3 regions of the Micromonospora sp. DT31 genome follow, and region 3 is predicted to be linked to each of the others. Evidence: predicted binding sites of a transcription regulator. Region 3 holds the regulator's gene; each other region holds the start of a gene.

Region 1 (5,999 bases), on a different contig from region 3:
CGTGAAGTACGCCCGTCAGGTGCTCGCCGAGGCCGGGTTCGACCCGAACCTGGTGCAGCTCGCCGCCGAGACGCCCGGCGAGAAGCTGGCCACGACGCTGGCCCTGCACCCGGCGGTGAAGATCGTCGACTTCACCGGCTCCACCGAGTACGGCGACTGGCTGGAGGCGAACGCCCGGCAGGCCGCCGTCTACACCGAGAAGGCCGGCCTGAACACGGTGGTGATCGACTCCACCGACGACTTCGCCGGGCTCTGCCGCAACCTGGGCTTCACGCTGACGCTCTACAGCGGCCAGATGTGCACCACCTCGCAGAACCTGCTGATCCCCCGGGACGGCATCGAGACCGACCAGGGGCACAAGAGCTTCGACGAGGTGGCCGCCGGGATCGCCGGTGCGGTCGCCAAGCTGACCGCCGACCCGGCCCGCGGGGTCGAACTGACCGGTGCGATCGTCAACGACGGCGTGCTGGAGCGGCTGGACGAGGTGACCAAGGTCGGCGAGCCGGTGCTGGAGTCGCGCACCGTCGAGCACCCGTCGTTCCCCGGCGCGGTGGTGCGTACCCCGACCGTGGTGAAGCTGGACGCGGCCGACACCGCGACCTACGCACGGGAGTGGTTCGGGCCGATCTCGTTCGCCATCGCGACCGACTCCACCGGGCACAGCCTGCGCATCCTGCGCGAGACGGTGGGGGAGAAGGGCGCGTTGACCGCGGCCGTCTACTCCACGGACGAGGCGGTGCTGGACGCGGCCGAGGCGGCGGCGGTGGACGCCGGGGTGCACCTGTCGTGCAACCTGACCGGCGGGGTGTTCGTCAACCAGTCGGCGGCGTTCTCCGACTTCCACGGCTCCGGCGCGAACGCGGCGGCGAACGCCGCGCTCACCGACGGCGCGTACGTGGCCAACCGCTTCCGCATCGTGCAGAGCCGCCGCCACGCCTGAAAGGAGGGGCCCCTTCTTAACGCCTGCGGTAGAGGAGGGGCCCCTTGTTAACGCTTGCCAACGCGCCGGCTCACGCGGGGCGGCGCATCTGGAGTTCGTGCAGCCCGGGGATGCGGGGGTGCGGGACGCGTACCCCGGTGTCCACGAAGCCCAGCTTCTGGTAGGCCCGGTAGGCGCGGTGGTTGCCGACCACCACCTCCATCATCAGCTCGGGTCGGCGGCAGGCCCGCGACCAGGCCGCCACCTTGTCGACGAGCGCGGCGAGCAGCCCTGTGCCGCGCCGGGACGGCGTCACGTAGACGGCGTAGACGAGTGTCAGGCCCGGCTCGTCCGGGGCGACGGTGCCACCGGCGTGGCCGACCAGGCGTCCGCCCGGGTCGGCGACGAACTGGGCGGTGTGGTTGCCCTGGGAGACCATCGCGATCCGGGCGGCGAAGTCCGCGTGCGGGCGGGCCGCGGCCTCGGCGACGGTCTCCAGGAAGGCCAGCGGGGTGTCGGCCAGCATCTCCAGCCGCAGAGCGCGCATCCGGGCCGCGTCCTCCGGTCGGAGGCGGCGAACGATGGTCGTGGGCGTGCTGGTCATGCCGCATGCATACCCGACCGGTTGGGAGGGGTGCGCGACCGGGCCGATTGTCGGCCAGAATATGCCCGATTTGTGGTCGTGGCGCCGTCGTCACGCCTCGTGTAGCGTGCGATTTCGGTCACCGATTTCAGCGGCCGTCATCGATTGCCGAACCGGTGTGCCGCCGGTGCCGGTCCGCCGGCTTCCGGGTCTTGGAACGCCGCGCAGAGTGAGGAAGTGCACCGTGGCACAGGGCAGCGTGAAGTGGTTCAACGCCGAGAAGGGCTACGGCTTCATCGCCGTCGACGGCGGGCAGGACGTGTTCGTTCACTTCTCCGCGATCGAGATGGACGGCTACAAGGCGTTGGACGACGGCCAGCGGGTCGAGTTCGAGATCGCGCAGGGCCAGAAGGGGCCGCAGGCCGAGCGGGTCCGGGTCATCGCCTGATTCCGGCGGGCGGTCGCCCGTGACGGGTCGCCCGGGGGTGGGGCTGCGGCGCGCGCGCACGCCATGGAAGATCATGGGCCGTTCCAGCTGTTGCCGCTGAGGAGGGCCCATGTCCGATCTGCCCGCGCCGGGATCCAGCGAACCGCCGCCGGGCGGCGATCCGAGCCCGCCGCCGGCCGGTTGGCCCGCGTCGGGGCAGGCCGGAGCGTCGGGGCAGCCGGGGCCGTCCACGCCGGGTGGGCGCGGCCCGACGTCGCCTCCGCCGGCCGGCTGGACCGCTCCCGGCGTGGACGGCTCCGGCGGCACCCCGCCGGGTTGGTCCGCCCCGGGCGGCACCCCGCCGGGCGGTTGGTCCGGGGCGTACTCGGGTCATCCGATGCCGGGTGCGACGTACCCGGCCGTGCCGGTCCCCGCCTACCCCGGCTGGTTCCCCGGTCTCGACCCCCAGGATCCGCTCGTCAACCCGCCGCACGCGGGCATCGGTCCCTGGTTCGCCCGCTGCTGGGGTGCGGTTCGCCGGGGCTGGCGGCAGCTTCTGCCGATCATGCTGCTGACCCAGGCCATCCCGGCGGCGGTGATCTCCGTCATCTCACTGTTCCTCACCCCCACCGGGGATCTGTCGACCGGGCCGGACGGGGCGCCGGTGCTGCCGGACGGCTACTGGCAGAACCTGTTCGCCCTCTACGGCGTCATCCTGGCGGCCACACTCATCTTCGGGCCGTTGCAGGCGATCGGCTGGGCCGCCGGGACGTGGGTGGTCACCCGCCAGGCGGCGGGCGAGCCGACCGGGCTGGGGGCGGCCTTCCGGTACGGGGTGCGCCGTGCCCTGGGCCTCTGGGGCTGGACCCTCGTGGTCTCGCTGCTGGTCACCCTGGGGTTCTGTCTCTGCGTGCTGCCGGGCGTCTACGCCGCGGCCGCGCTGGCGCTGTTCGGTCCGGTCTACCTGTTCGAGCGGCAGGACCCGATCGGGCGGTCCTGGCGGATGTTCCACAGGCGCTTCGGCATGGTGCTGGGTCGGGTGGCGCTGGTGGTGGCGGCGGTGATCGTCGCGTCCCTGCTGGAGGTGGTGGTGAGCGCGGTGAGCACGGCGGCCTTCGGTGCCGACCCGATGGCGACCGCGGGCACCGCGATCGGCGCGCTGGTGCTGGCGCTCGTGGCCGCGTCGCTGACCGCGCCGGCCTCCCTGGCGCAGCAGGTCGGGCTGGTCGTCACGTACGCCGAGCAGCGGGCGCAAGAAGGGCCGGTGACCGCGGGTCGGCTGGCGGCGGAACTCGGCTGACCGTGGCCGTCGCGCTTGCACTCGGGCAGGGAGAGTGCTAAACAAGTCATTGGCACTCGCGTACGGTGAGTGCCAATGGTCGGGGCGGTAGGGCCACGGTCGCACCGGCGTCGCAAAGGCGCCGGGGCGGTACGGGCCGGTCGTCGCGGGCTGTCCGGCCCGACCGAGGAGGACGTCGTCGTCGCCAGGTGGCGACGTCCCCAAGGTGCGTACACCAGACGGCCCATCCGGGCATCCGGATGGCCCGTGAGTGTCCAGGAGGACAACGCCGTATGGCCAAGATGATCGCGTTCGACGAAGAGGCGCGCCGCGGCCTCGAGCGGGGCATGAACCAGCTCGCCGACGCCGTGAAGGTGACCCTCGGCCCCAAGGGCCGCAACGTCGTGCTCGAGAAGAAGTGGGGTGCCCCCACCATCACCAACGATGGTGTGAGCATCGCCAAGGAGATCGAGCTCGAGGACCCGTACGAGAAGATCGGCGCCGAGCTGGTCAAGGAGGTCGCGAAGAAGACCGACGACGTCGCCGGTGACGGCACGACGACGGCGACCGTCCTGGCCCAGGCCCTGGTCCGTGAGGGTCTGCGCAACGTGGCTGCCGGCGCCAACCCGATGGCCCTGAAGCGGGGCATCGAGGCCGCCGTCGCCAGCGTCTCGGAGGAGCTGCTCAAGCTCGCCAAGGACGTGGAGACCAAGGAGCAGATCGCCTCCACCGCCTCCATCTCCGCCGCCGACCCCAGCGTCGGTGAGATCATCGCCGAGGCGATGGACAAGGTGGGCAAGGAAGGCGTCATCACCGTCGAGGAGAGCAACACCTTCGGCCTGGAGCTCGAGCTCACCGAGGGCATGCGCTTCGACAAGGGCTACATCTCCGCCTACTTCATGACCGACCCGGAGCGTATGGAGGCCGTCTTCGACGACCCGTACATCCTGATCGTCAACAGCAAGATCTCGTCGGTGAAGGACCTGCTCCCGATCCTGGAGAAGGTCATGCAGTCGGGCAAGTCGCTGCTGATCATCGCCGAGGACCTGGAGGGCGAGGCCCTGGCCACCCTGGTGGTCAACAAGGTCCGCGGCACCTTCAAGTCGGTCGCCGTCAAGGCGCCGGGCTTCGGTGACCGCCGCAAGGCCATGCTGACCGACATCGCCATCCTCACCGGTGGCCAGGTCATCAGCGAGGAGGTCGGCCTCAAGCTGGACGCCACCGGCCTCGAGATGCTGGGCCGCGCCCGCAAGGTCGTGGTGACCAAGGACGAGACCACGATCGTCGACGGCGCCGGCGACGCCGACCAGATCCAGGGCCGGGTCAACCAGATCCGGGCCGAGATCGACAAGAGCGACTCCGACTACGACCGGGAGAAGCTGCAGGAGCGTCTGGCCAAGCTGGCCGGCGGTGTTGCGGTGATCAAGGTCGGCGCGGCCACCGAGGTCGAGCTGAAGGAGCGCAAGCACCGCATCGAGGACGCCGTCCGCAACGCGAAGGCCGCCGTCGAGGAGGGCATCGTCCCGGGTGGTGGCGTCGCGCTGGTGCAGGCCGGCAAGACCGCCTTCGACAAGCTGGACCTGGCCGGCGACGAGGCGACCGGCGCGCAGATCGTCAAGGTCGCGCTGGACGCCCCGCTGCGGCAGATCGCCGTCAACGCCGGCATGGAGGGTGGCGTCGTCGTCGAGCGGGTGCGCAACCTCGACCCGGGTCACGGCCTCAACGCCGCGACCGGCGAGTACGTGGACCTGCTGGCCGCCGGCATCATCGACCCGGCCAAGGTGACCCGTTCCGCGCTGCAGAACGCCGCCTCGATCGCCGCGCTGTTCCTCACCACCGAGGCCGTCGTGGCGGAGAAGCCGGAGAAGAACCCGGCCGCCCCGGCTGGCCCGGGTGGCGGGGAGATGGACTTCTGAGTCCAGCTCCACACGTACGCCGGAAGGGGGCGGGCCGCGTCAGCGGTCCGCCCCCTTCCGTGTGCGCCTCAGGTGGGCAGCGGGCGTTGGTTGCGCCGCTTGTGCGCCCGGTCGTACGGCGGTGGCAGCCGTCTCGGCTCGTCCACCGGTTGCTCCTCGACCTGGGCCGGGTCGGTTCCGGTCAGCTCGGCGAGCTGTTCGGCGTCGCCGACGTCGAGCCGGTCGAACGGGAGCGCACCGGGCCGGTCGTCGGCGGGGCGCCGGCCCCTCGCCGGGTCGTCGGCCCGTTCGTCATTGGTGGTCATGCGCCGCCTCCTCTGCTCTCCGACCGTAGGCCCGGTCGATGGCGGAGGAGGGAGAATGGCGCTATTGACGGCTATGGGCCGGTGAGGGTCTTCCGGTAGAGGAAGAACACCCGCTCGATGCGGGCCCCCGCCGTGCCCGAGTAGAACGGCACCGGCCCCACCCAGCCGATCTGCGCCGACCGTAGCCCGGCGGCGGCCTGGTCGCGCAGGCAGCGGCGTAGCAGCAACCCGCCGATCCCCAACCCTTCCGCCGCCGGGGCGGTGCCCATCGGCCCGAACCAGCTCGGCCGCGACGACCCGTACGCGGCGAAGCCGAGGATCTGGCCGTCGCGCTCGGCGAGGTGCGCGCCCGCCTCCGGCCGTCCCACCGATGCGGCCAGCTCGCCGTCCCACGCGCCGCCGAACGTGCCGCGGGCGAAGACGGTCAGCGCCGGTACGTCGGCCGGCTCGGCGCGGCGTACCGTGACGCCCTGCGCGGCCAGGCGGCGTTGCGCGGCGTCGGTCGGCCGCACGGCGGGTGAGCCGTCCGTCAGGTCGACGGTCATGTTCCAGGCCGTCCGGTCCTGCCGG
Region 2 (5,999 bases), on a different contig from region 3:
TCCTATGCGTGTCGTATTCGGCTCCGCACATGACAGGTCGCGCCCGTGAGTGCCGCCGAACTCCTCGCCACCATGTCGATCTGCCTGGTCTCGGCGGTCCTCGTCTGCTCCGGCCTCGGCAAGCTGGCCACGCCCAGGCACGCCCGCCAGCTCTTCATGGCGCTCCTGCCGGTGCGTCGCGGCACGGCCCTCTCGCTGGTGCGGGCGGTCGCGGCCGTCGAGGCTGTCGTCGGTGCGGCCCTGCTCGTGCCGGCCGGCCGGCCGGCCGCCGCCGCGGCGACCGCCGCCCTGGGGGCCGGCTTCGCGGCGGCCGGTCTCGCGGGTCGGCAGCGCGGGACGACGTTGCCCTGCGGATGCTTCGGTCGGCCAGAGGGCCGTCCGCTGGGTGTGCGAAACGTCCTGATCGGGCTCGCGCTCGTGGGCTTCGGCACCGCGCTGCTGCTCACCTCGCCGGCGGCTCTCCCGGCCGACCGGATGGCCGTCGTGGCCGCGAGTCTCGTCGCGGGCATGGCCCTGCTGTTGTGGCGCGGCATGGTCGTCGACCTGGTCCGGCCCCCGACGCGCCCGGCCGGCGCGGAGCTGTCTAAGGAGATCGCTGGATGAGTTACGTCTTCGGGTTCGGGTTGCTGGTGGTCGCGGGCGCCGTGGTGGTGCTCTTCGCGATGCTGGGCGAGCTGTACGCGCGCTCCGGCGGCATGGAGGGCGCGGGCGCGCCCGGCGGCGGCAGCGGCACCGTCCGGTTGCTCGACGGAGCCCGCGTCGGGTCGCGGCCGGAGCGCTGGCCTGCCGGTCTGGCGGAGGTCGCCACCGCGGACCTGCGGGTCGTGCTCGTGTTCAGCACCTCCTGCAACAGCTGCGAGAAGGCGGCCGGCGAGGTCGGCGACCTGGCCGACACGCGTGACTTCGCCATCCTGATCTCGACGATCGACCAGGAGCGCGGCGAGGACTTCATGACCCGACACGAACTGGCGGGACTCCCGCACCACATCGACGTGGGGGGCGAATGGGTGGCGGAAGAACTGGGCGTGATGACCAGCCCGTCGGCGCTGGTCTTCCGGCACGGGCGCCTGGTTTCGGCATTGTTGTTCACCGATCTGGCGGCGCTCAGCGCCGCCGTCTTCCCGGTCAAGGAGGCTGTTGGGAATGAATGAGGAGAAAATGACGGCGACAGGCCGTCGCGGGGGTAGCCGGCGAGGCTTCCTCGCAAAGATCGGCGTCGCCGGCCTGGTGGCGTCGGGGGCGGTCTTCGCCCGCTCGACGCCGGCGATGGCGGCTAACTACCAGTGCTGCAGCCTCGTCTACGTCCCACCGAACATCTCGTACTCGACGTGCAAGTCGGCCACCTACAAGTACATCTGGTACTGCTCGGTCAACGGCTACCTGCACTGCAACTGCTGCGAGAAGAAGAACAGCTCGGGCAAAATCACCGGATCTGGCATCCACTGCCAGTACAACTGAGCCCGCCGATGGTCGTCTGGCTCGTCGTCGGCATCGCGGGAGCGGTGCTGCAGATTCTCAGTCCTTGAGGCCTCTCCATGGCTGGGGTCGCCAGCCCTATGTTGAGGCGGAACGTATCTGAAGGACTTCGATTCCTGGCGGGCCTCGCGGTCGGCGGACTCGTCGCCGGAATGGTTCTCGCCGTGCCGGTCTACCTGATCGGATCGGCGGTCGGGGAACTGGTCCCCGAGACATGGCGGGTGGTGGCCCTCGTCGCACTCGCGGTGCTGTTCGGCGTTCTGGATCTGCTCGACCGGACGCCGCACATCTGGCGACAGGTGCCGCAGCGACTGGTCCGGACCCTGCCGGCCGGCACGCTCGGGGTGGTCTGGGGAATCGATCTGGGTCTGCTCTTCACCACGCAGAAGACCACGTCGCTGATCTGGTTGGCCACGGCAGGCGTCGTGCTTGTCGCACCCGGATCCGCGCCGTTGGTGCTGGTTGTCACGGCCCTCACCGTGACCCTCCTGGTCACTATCTGGAGCCTGACCAGGAAGGCCGCCGAGATCGAGGAAAGGAGTGACCGGCTATGGGTGAGTCGGGTTCGACGGGTCTCCGGAGCGGCGATGCTGCTGCTGGCGGCAGCCCTCGCCGTGACCGTCGTTTCCCCGTGACCCCCACCCTGGAACCCGACACGACCCAGGGGCAGGTGGTGATCACCAGGTTCCACTGCGGTGATCTGGTGCGCGTGCTGATCGTTCTGCTGCTGCATCTGCGGGTGAAGCGGGACGTCCGTCGCCATGCCGAGGGCTTCCTCGGCATCAGGCTGCTCGTGCGGTGGCGGGAGCGGACGGTGTGGAGCATCTCGCTCTGGCGGGATCTCGACAGCGTCTACTCGATGGGCGGGGTGTCCAGGCACGTCGCCGCGTCGAGGGTGCCCGCGAAGCTCGGCGTCACCACCAGTTGCGACATCTTCTGCCACGTCGGTGAGTGGACCCGGGTCATGTTCGGCGGCGACAGGTGTCCGTCCCGGCCCGGCGGACGCTCCGGAGATTGACGTCCAAACACACGTGAACAACAGGTTCTGCTAATCGGGAGGAGTCCCAGAATGCCTTTGCCAACCGACCGCGGCGTCGTGGTCATCGACGTCGAGGACGACGGTACGCGCACCGTGCGCATCTGTGCGGAGGTCGTGAACGGCGCACCCGTCGACGTCTTCGCGGAACACCACGGCGCCGTGCACGTCCGTGTGCACAACGACGTCCCGATGTTCACCCAGGGGCGGCGTAGCGTCTCCAAGCGGATCGCCGAGGTCTACGACGACAACGGCACGATCAACGTCGGCCGGGTCCGCGGCGCGGCCTGATCCGTTAGTCGGCGCGGGGGACGGGCCGGTCGTGCCGGCGGCCGGTCCTCCGCGCGTTTCCCGTTCTCGTGTTCCCCGTCCCGCCAGACGGGCGGACAGCGGGGCGGCCCGCGCGTCCGTCACCGGGTGGACAGCGGAGCGACCGCGGCGAAGGCCTTGAGGTCCAGTTCGCCGGTGACCGGCACGACCGCCACGGTCAGCGCGCCGTCGACCTCGGCCGCACCACCTCGTCGGACGGCAGCCCGGCCGGGTCGGCGCCTACCCGCCTGGCCGGCAGACCAGCACCGTCGGCGCGCCGGCCACCCGGGTCAGCACCAGACTGGCCGGCGCGTCGCCGGCCAGCCGCAGATCGCGGCGCAGCTTCTCCGGCTCCAGCGCCGACCCGCGCTTGCGGATCTCCAACCGTCCGACCCGGCGCTCCCGCAGCAGCGCGCGCAGCCGCTTCAGCGAGAACGGCAGCACGTCGGTGATCTCCAGGCAGCGGGCGAACGGGGTGGGGCGGGCCTCGTCGGCGTACAGGTAGGCGATCGACGGGTCCGCCAGCGTGGCGTCGAGGTCGGCGGCCAGCTCGGCGACCAGGTGCGCGCGTACCACCGCCGGGTCCGGGTCGTAGAGGAACCGCCGCACCGGCCCCACCTCCGCCTCGGCCGCTCCGGTGCCGGTCAGGTGATAGGAGGGGACCCTTTTACTACCGGAGGCGTTAACAAGGGGCCCTTCCTTCTCACGCAGCAGGGTGGCGCGGCGGGGGACGCCGGCCAGGTCGCCGCACCACAGCGCGGCCTCCACCAGGTCGCCGTCGACGCTCACCCACTCCGCCTCGGCGCCGGCCGGGATCAGCGCGTGGTCCAGGCCGGGCGCGACCTTGACCACCGTGCGCGGCACCCGGTCGGCCAGTCCGGTGACGAAGTCCCACGGCGGCGAGTAGGCGTTCGGGTCGAACACCCGCCGCCCGGTGCCGGCCCGCCGCCGCGCCGGGTCGCAGAAGGCGGCGTCGACGCCGCGCACGTCGAACGCGGTGGCGTCGCCGCACTCCACCGTGACCGACCCGGCGAGCCCGGCCGCTTCGGCGTTGGCGGCGGCCATCGCCGCGGTCAGCGGGTCGGCCTCCACCGCGTGCACCCGGATGCCCGCGCGGGCCGCGGCCAGCGCGTCCGCGCCCAGCCCACAGCCCAGGTCGGCCAGGGTGCGCACGCCGGCGGCCCGCAGGCGCGCCGCCCGCCGGTCCGCCACCGCCCGCCTGGTGGCCTGTTCCAGGCCGGCCCGGGTGAGGAACATCCCGGCGGCCTCCGCCCCGAACTTGCCGACCGCCCGGCGACGCAGTTCCGCCTGGGTGAGTGCGGCGGCGGCGAGTCCGCCCGGAATGCCTGCCGAACGCAGCGCGGCGGCCGCGGTCAGCGGGTCGCCGCCGGCCACCCGGTCGGCCGCGGCGAGCGCGGCCGACCCCTCGGGGGTACGCAGCGCGGCGAGCTGGTCGAGGTCCACCGGACCATTCTCCCGACCCGGTTCCGGGGCGACACGAAGGGCACGGCGTTGGCACTCTCCTTGACGGAGTGCTAGCTGAGGAATAACCTGCGATTAGCACTCTCACCCTGAGGGTGCCAACGACCGGGCCTCGTGCCCGGGAGTTGAGCGCCAGGCGGACCGGCACCCGCGACGACGGTCCCGCCCGGTGGCATGTGGCAGATTGACGCCGGTCGGCACGCTGACCGGTAACGACACCAAGTACCCGGGAGGGTATGCCCGTGACTACCGCGACCAAGGTTGCGATCAAGCCGCTCGAGGACCGCATCGTGGTGCAGGCGAACGAGGCCGAGACCACCACCGCCTCGGGCATCGTGATCCCCGACACCGCCAAGGAGAAGCCGCAGGAGGGCACCGTCCTCGCTGTGGGCCCCGGCCGGATCGACGACAAGGGCAACCGCGTGCCGGTCGACGTGAAGGTCGGCGACACCGTTCTCTACTCGAAGTACGGCGGCACCGAGGTCAAGTACGCCGGCGAGGAGTACCTGGTGCTCTCCGCCCGCGACGTCCTCGCGGTCATCGAGAAGTAAGCAACCGATCAGTGTCGTTGCCCCGATCCGGCTCGCCGGGCCGGGGCAACGTCGCTTCGAAGGGATATTGATGGCGAAGATCCTGAGCTTCTCGGATGACGCCCGGCACCTGCTCGAGCACGGTGTCAACGCCCTCGCGGACACGGTCCGGGTCACCCTCGGCCCGCGCGGGCGCAACGTCGTCCTGGACAAGAAGTTCGGTGTGCCCACGATCACCAACGACGGCGTGACCATCGCCAAGGAGATCGAGCTCACCAACCCCTACGAGAACCTGGGCGCGCAGCTGGTCAAGGAGGTGGCGACCAAGACCAACGACGTCGCCGGCGACGGGACCACCACCGCGACCGTGCTGGCCCAGGCCATGGTCCGCGAGGGCCTGCGCAACGTGACCGCCGGCACCAACCCGACCGGCCTGAAGCGGGGCATCGACGCGGCGGCCGCCAAGGTCTCCGAGGCGCTGCTCGGCAAGGCCGTCGAGGTCTCCAGCAAGGAGTCGATCGCGCACGTGGCGACCATCTCCGCGCAGGACGCCACCATCGGCGAGCTGATCGCCGAGGCGATGGAGAAGGTCGGCCGCGACGGTGTCATCACCGTCGAGGAGGGCTCCGCGCTCACCACCGAGCTGGAGGTGACCGAGGGTCTGCAGTTCGACAAGGGCTTCATCTCGCCGAACTTCGTCACCGACGCGGAGGGGCAGGAGGCGGTCCTGGAGGACCCGTACATCCTGATCACCACGCAGAAGATCTCGGCCATCGAGGAGCTGCTGCCGCTGCTGGAGAAGGTTCTCCAGAACAACAAGCCGCTGCTCATCGTCGCCGAGGACGTCGAGGGTCAGGCCCTGTCCACGCTCGTGGTCAACGCCCTCCGCAAGACCATCAAGGTCTGCGCGGTGAAGGCGTCCGGCTTCGGCGACCGCCGCAAGGCGATGCTGCAGGACATGGCGATCCTCACCGGCGCCGAGCTGGTCGCCCCGGAACTGGGCTACAAGCTCGACCAGGTCGGCCTGGAGGTGCTCGGCACCGCGCGCCGGGTCGTGGTCGACAAGGAGAACACCACTGTCGTCGACGGTGGCGGACAGGCCTCCGAGGTCACCGACCGGGTCGCCCAGATCCGCAAGGAGATCGAGGCGTCCGACTCGGACTGGG
Region 3 (5,999 bases):
CCGTCGCCGCCGCCCGGGAGGCGCGTGAGGCCGGCTTCGCGCACGTGAACCTGGACCTGATCTACGGCACCCCGGGCGAGACGGCCGAGGACTTCGCCGCCTCGCTGGCGCAGGTGGTCGAGGCCGGGGTGGACCATGTCAGCGCGTACGCCCTGATCGTGGAGGACGGCACCCGGCTGGCCGCGCGGATGCGTCGGGGCGAGCTGCCGTACCCCTCCGACGACGTGGCGGCGGACCGTTACCTGGCCGCGGAGGCGGCGCTGCGCGCGGCCGGCTTCTCCTGGTACGAGGTGTCTAACTGGGCCCGCTCGACGGCCGCCCGGTGCCGGCACAACCTGCTGTACTGGACCGGCGCCGACTGGTGGGGCCTGGGGCCGGGGGCGCACAGCCACGTCGGCGGCGTGCGCTGGTGGAACGTCAAGCACCCGAGCGCGTACGCGGCCCGGCTGGCCGACGGCGGGTCGCCCGCGCTGGCCAGGGAGCAGCTCACGCCCGGCGAACAGCACATGGAGGACGTGATGCTGCGCGTGCGGCTCGCTTCCGGGCTGCCTGTGGACGCGCTCGACGAGGCGGGCCGGGCGGGTGCGGGCCGGGCCCTCGCCGGTGGGCTGCTCGATGCGGACGCGTACGCGTCCGGTCGGGTGGCGCTCACGTTGCGTGGCCGGCTGCTGGCCGACGCGGTCGTGCGTGACCTGTTGCCGTGACCGGCGACGGTCGGCCGACGGATCGGCCGACCGGCCGCGTCACTTCACCAGGTTCAGGCTCATCGGGTAGCGGTAGAGCACACCCTCGTTGGCCTTCACCCCGCCGACGATGCCGAAGATCAGCGGCACGAGCCAGATCAGCATCGGGATGAAGAACAGGATCCCGCAGGTGACAAGCGTGGCCACCCAGCCGATCGCGCCGGCGATGACCCAGGTGATCTGGAAGTTCAGCGCGGCGACGGCGTGCGCGCGCACCGTCGGTGACTGTTGCCCGCGGGTCATCATCGCGATCAGCGGTGCGACCCAGCCGAGCAGGCCGCCACCGATGACGATGCCGGCGGCCCCGCCGAAGTGCGCGATCAGGGCCCAGGTCTTCTCGTCGTTGTTGGCGTAACCGGCCGGTCCCGCGCCGGGGTAGCCGGCGCCGTAACCCGGCGGAGGGTAACCGCCCGGCGGAGGGTAGCCACCCGGCGGAGGGTAGCCGCCCGGCGGGGGGTAGCCGCCCGGCGGGGGATAGCCGCCCGGCGGCGGGTAGTCGCCCGCGGGAGGCTGTCCGCCCGGGGGCGGATAGGCGCCGGGCGGGGGATAGCCGCCCGCGTCCGCTGCACCGGACAGTGGTGCGGTGGGTGTCTCGTCGACGGGTGACGAGCCGTACGGCGCCGCCGGTGAGGTCGGGTCGGGCGCAGGGCCCGGGTCCCCCGCTCCGGGCGGACGAGGAGGTTCAGTCATGGACGCCACGGTAGGTCCACCGGGCAACCCGCACCAGAGCGACACAGACTGAGGAAGAGCAGTTGTCCGGCCAGGTGGTGGCCGGTCGTGCGGCGTACCGCCCGAGGGCCCCTCAGGCGATCATCGCGCTGGAGGGGGTGCCGACGTAGACTGGCACTCGTTACAGTCGAGTGCCAGGCACCCGGCAGACGTCACGCGCGGGCCGTCCAGGTGCGTCAGGGAGGTGGGGGAGATGGGTCTCGACGACCGCAAGCTCGCCGTGCTGCGCGCGATCGTCGAGGACTACGTCGCCACCCAGGAGCCGGTGGGGAGCAAGGCCCTCGTCGAGCGGCACCAGCTCGGTGTCTCACCGGCGACCGTGCGCAACGACATGGCGGTGCTGGAGGAGGAGGGCTACATCCGGCAGCCGCACACCAGCGCCGGCCGGGTGCCCACCGACCGGGGCTACCGGCTCTTCGTCGACCGGCTGTCCCGGGTCAAACCGCTCAGCCCGGCCGAACGCCGGGCGATCGAGCGTTTCCTGGTCGGCGCGGTCGACCTCGACGACGTGGTGCACCGCACCGTCCGGCTGCTGGCCCAGCTCACCCGCCAGGTGGCCGTGGTGCAATATCCGAGCCTGGCCCGATCCAAGGTGCGCCACCTGGAACTGGTGCCGATCTCCACCACCCGGCTGATGGTCGTCATGATCGCCGACACCGGCCGGGTCGAGCAGCGGCTCGTCGAGCTGCCCGCCCCGATCTCCGCCGAGGACGTGACCGACCTGCGCCGACTGGCCAACGAGAAGCTGGTGGGCAGCCAGCTCGCCGAGACCCCGCCGCTGGTGCAGGCACTTGTCGAAGAGTCGTCGGCACGACTGCGCCCGGCCATGACCACGCTGTCCACCGTGCTGCTGGAGACCCTGGTGGAACGGCACGAGGAACGCCTCGCGCTGGCCGGGCAGGCCAACCTCACCCGGGGTGGCCTGCTCGACTTCCAGGGTTCGCTGCGACCCATCCTGGAGGCCCTTGAGGAGGAGGTCGTGCTGCTCAAGCTGATCGGGGAGACCGAACCAAGCACCACCCGGGTGCTCATCGGCGACGAGAACGAGTTCGACAACCTGCGGGCCGCCTCGGTGGTCAGCACCGGCTACGGCCCGGGCAGCACGATCGTCGGCGGGCTCGGCGTGCTCGGGCCCACCCGGATGGACTACCCCGGCAACATCGCCACGGTCCGGGCCGTGGCACGCTACGTGGGCGAACTGCTGGCCCAGAACTGACCAGTCAGGGCCGCCGGCCGGCTGCGGCCGACGACCGGAGCGACGCGAGACGAACATGAGGACACCGAACGCAGTGGCCAGGGACTACTACGGCATTCTCGGCGTGAGCCGGGACGCCTCCGACGACGAGATCAAGCGCGCCTACCGCAAGCTGGCGCGGCAGTTCCACCCGGACGTCAATCCGGACCCGGAGGCCCAGGAGAAGTTCAAGGACATCAACGCCGCGTACGAGGTCCTCTCGGACGACCGGAAACGGCAGATCGTCGACCTGGGCGGGGATCCGTTGGCCCCGGGCGGCGGGGGCGGCCCCGGCGGTCCGGGTGGCGCCGGCCCGTTCGTCGGCTTCCAGGACATCATGGACGCGTTCTTCGGCGGCGCGGCGGGCGGCAGCCGGGGTCCCCGGCCCCGCACCCGGGCCGGCGCCGACGCGATCCTGCGCCTGGAACTCGACCTCCACGAGACCGCGTTCGGCGTCGAAGCCCCGATCACCGTCGACACGGCCGTGCTCTGCACCACCTGCTCCGGCGCCGGCACCGCCGCCGGTACCCACCTGGCCACCTGCGAGGCGTGCGGCGGGCGGGGCGAGGTCCAGTCGGTGCAGCGCACCTTCCTCGGCCAGGTGGTCTCCGCCCGACCCTGCACGGTCTGCCAGGGCTACGGCACCACCATTCCGCACCCCTGCCCGACCTGCGCCGGTGACGGCCGGGTGCGCACCCGGCGCTCGCTCACCGTCAAGATCCCGGCCGGGGTCGAGGACGGCATGCGGATCCGCCTGGCCCAGCAGGGCGAGGTGGGCCCGGGCGGCGGCACCGCCGGCGACCTCTACGTCGAGATCCACGAGCGGCCGCACGACGTCTACTCCCGCAAGGGCGACGACCTGCACTGCCGGGTCACCGTGCCGATGACCGCCGCCGCGCTCGGCACCCGGCTGACCATCAAGACGCTGGACAGCGAGGAGACCGTCGACGTGAAGGCCGGCACCCAGCCCGGCAGCACGCTGCGGCTGCGCGCCCGGGGGGTACCGCACCTGCGCGGCACCGGGCGCGGGGACCTCTACGTCCACCTGGACGTGCGTACCCCGACCAAGCTCGACGCCGATCAGGAGCGGATGCTGCGCGACTTCGCCAAGACCCGTGGCGAGGAGGTCGCCGAGCTGACCAAGCAGGGCGGCTTCTTCTCCCGGATGCGGGACGCCTTCAACGGGCACGCCTGAGGTGTCGGCGCCGCTGTTCCTGGTCGACGCGCTGCCCACCGGCGACACGCTGACGCTTGACGGCCCGGAGGGCCACCACGCGGCCACCGTGCAGCGGCTGCGCGTCGGCGAGGAGCTGCTGCTCGCCGACGGTCGGGGCGGCACCGCCACCGCGACGGTCACCGCCGTCGGCCGCGGCACGCTCGACCTGCGGGTCACCGCCCGGGGGTACGCCGACGCGCCGGTGCCCCGCCTGGTCGTGGTGCAGGGCATCGCCAAGGGCGACCGGGGTGAACTGGCCGTGCAGGCGATGACCGAGGTCGGCGTGGACGAGATCGTGCCGTGGGCGGCGTCCCGCTCGGTGGTGCAGTGGCGCGGCGACCGGGGCGTACGGGCCCGCCAGAAGTGGGTGGCGACGGCCCGGGAGGCCGCCAAGCAGGCCCGCCGGCCGTGGCTGCCGGTGGTGGCCGGCGCCCCGGCCGAGTCCACGGTCGACGTGGCCCGGCGGATCTCCGGCGCGGCCGGCGCGTTCGTGCTGCACGAGGGCGCGCGGGAACGGCTGACCACTGTCGAGCTGCCGTCGGTCGGCGAGATCGTCCTGGTGGTCGGCCCGGAGGGCGGCATCGCCGACGCCGAGCTGGCCGCCTTCGCCGAGGCCGGCGCCCGGACGGTCCGCCTCGGCCCCTCGGTGCTGCGCACCTCCACCGCGGGCGTGGCCGCCCTGACCGTCCTGGCCACCCGCCTGACCCATTGGTAACCCGCCCCACCCCACCCCGCGCTCCCCGCCGATCTTGCAGTTGGCGCCCCTTCACCGTCCCCTTTGCGCGATTTGCCGGGCCGGAACCTGCACGATCGACGAGGTGGGGGGTAGGCCGGGGTCAGGTGCGCAGATAGGAGGCGCCGTTGAGGTCGACGATCGTGCCGGAGGCCCACTCGGCCTCGGGACTGGCCAGCCAGTGCACCGCCGCCGCGATCTCCTCCGGCCGGGCCACCCGGTGGAACGGCGACTGGGCGCGTACCGCCTCGCCCCGCTCGCTCTTCAGGTGCTCGTTCGTCATGTCGGTCTCCACGAACCCGGGCGCCACGCACGCCACCCCGATCCGGTACGGCGCCAGGGCCACCGCCAGCGACTGCGCCATCGCGTTCATGCCGGCCTTGCTGGCCCCGTACGCCGGATTGCCCGGCTCGCCGCGGAACGCGCCCCGGGAGGAGACGTTGACGATGCGACCCCCACGCTGCCGCATGTGCTGCGCGGCGCACCAGGCGGCGTTCGCGGCACCGACCAGGTTGGTGTCCAGCACCGCCCGCCACTGGGCCCGCCACTGCTCGTAGCTGCTGTCGAAGACCGGGTGCGGCGGATCCGCCGGCCCGAACACGCCCGCGTTGTTGACAAGCACGTCCAGCCCGTCGAGCAGGCGGGCCGCCTCGTCCACCATGAGGCGTACCGCGTCCGGATCGGCCAGGTCGGCGCGGACCACCACGTGCCCCTGGCCGGGCAGTTCGGCGCGCAGCCCCTCGGCCAGCCCGGCCGAGTCCCGGTGGTGGATCGCCACCCGGTCACCGCCGGCCGCGAAGGCCCGCGCCACCGCCCGCCCGATGCCCCGCGAGGCCCCCGTCACCAGCACCGCCCGTCCCGTCATGCCGGCCATCCTGCCGCACCCTGCCGGGATGTTCAGAAGGGCCCCTTCCCATACTGGAGGCGTTAAGAAGGGGCCCCTCCTTACACTGCTGCGATGGGAGTCGACTGCTTGTTCTGCCGGATCGTCGCCGGGGAGATCCCGGCCACCATCGTCCGCGAAACCCCCACCACCCTGGCCTTCCGGGACATCGACCCGAAGGCGCCCACCCACATCCTGGTGATCCCCAAGGAGCACTACGTGGACGTGGCCACGTTGGCCCAGGGCACCCCCGAACTCGCCGGGGAGGTGCTGCAGACCGCCGCCCTGGTGGCCGAGGAGGAGGGTCTGACTGTGGACGGCTTCCGACTGATGTTCAACACCGGCCCGTACGGCGGCCAGGAGGTCTTCCACGTGCATGCCCACCTGCTCGGTGGCGCGCCGCTCGGCCCGATGCTGTGCCGGTGACCGAGGTCTCCGACCGGCTCGACCGGATGACGCGG

Evidence for each region. The regulator HrcA, encoded in region 3, represses chaperone genes, less so after heat shock. The targets are predictions, from matches to a motif close to GGTTNGCACNCTCNNNNNGAGNGTGCNAACC.
Region 1: a site for HrcA is predicted at 3,277-3,307, ahead of groL (chaperonin GroEL). Genes of this name have one in related genera too.
Region 2: a site for HrcA is predicted at 4,377-4,407, ahead of groES (co-chaperone GroES). Genes of this name have one in related genera too.

What each region holds. Positions count from the first base shown of each region.
Region 1 covers NZ_JBNCKZ010000007.1:77,856-83,854, reverse strand. Annotated here, with positions in the region: gene paaN (phenylacetic acid degradation protein PaaN) at 1-940, shown strand, start outside; gene ACLQ2X_RS14200 (GNAT family N-acetyltransferase) at 1,011-1,523, opposite strand; gene ACLQ2X_RS14195 (cold-shock protein) at 1,747-1,950, shown strand; gene ACLQ2X_RS14190 (hypothetical protein) at 2,060-3,229, shown strand; gene groL (chaperonin GroEL) at 3,502-5,124, shown strand; gene ACLQ2X_RS14180 (hypothetical protein) at 5,193-5,429, opposite strand; gene ACLQ2X_RS14175 (GNAT family N-acetyltransferase) at 5,501-5,999, opposite strand, start outside.
Region 2 covers NZ_JBNCKZ010000004.1:164,322-170,320, forward strand. Annotated here, with positions in the region: gene ACLQ2X_RS09280 (MauE/DoxX family redox-associated membrane protein) at 46-603, shown strand; gene ACLQ2X_RS09285 (hypothetical protein) at 600-1,151, shown strand; gene ACLQ2X_RS09290 (hypothetical protein) at 1,144-1,458, shown strand; gene ACLQ2X_RS09295 (hypothetical protein) at 1,536-2,111, shown strand; gene ACLQ2X_RS09300 (hypothetical protein) at 2,108-2,494, shown strand; gene ACLQ2X_RS09305 (hypothetical protein) at 2,546-2,803, shown strand; gene ACLQ2X_RS09310 (THUMP-like domain-containing protein) at 3,062-4,285, opposite strand; gene groES (co-chaperone GroES) at 4,540-4,854, shown strand; gene groL (chaperonin GroEL) at 4,925-5,999, shown strand, end outside.
Region 3 covers NZ_JBNCKZ010000008.1:56,307-62,305, forward strand. Annotated here, with positions in the region: gene hemW (radical SAM family heme chaperone HemW) at 1-704, shown strand, start outside; gene ACLQ2X_RS15670 (DUF4870 domain-containing protein) at 744-1,433, opposite strand; gene hrcA (heat-inducible transcriptional repressor HrcA) at 1,666-2,688, shown strand; gene dnaJ (molecular chaperone DnaJ) at 2,762-3,901, shown strand; gene ACLQ2X_RS15685 (16S rRNA (uracil(1498)-N(3))-methyltransferase) at 3,903-4,637, shown strand; gene ACLQ2X_RS15690 (SDR family NAD(P)-dependent oxidoreductase) at 4,759-5,520, opposite strand; gene ACLQ2X_RS15695 (histidine triad nucleotide-binding protein) at 5,614-5,964, shown strand; gene ACLQ2X_RS15700 (serine hydrolase domain-containing protein) at 5,961-5,999, shown strand, end outside.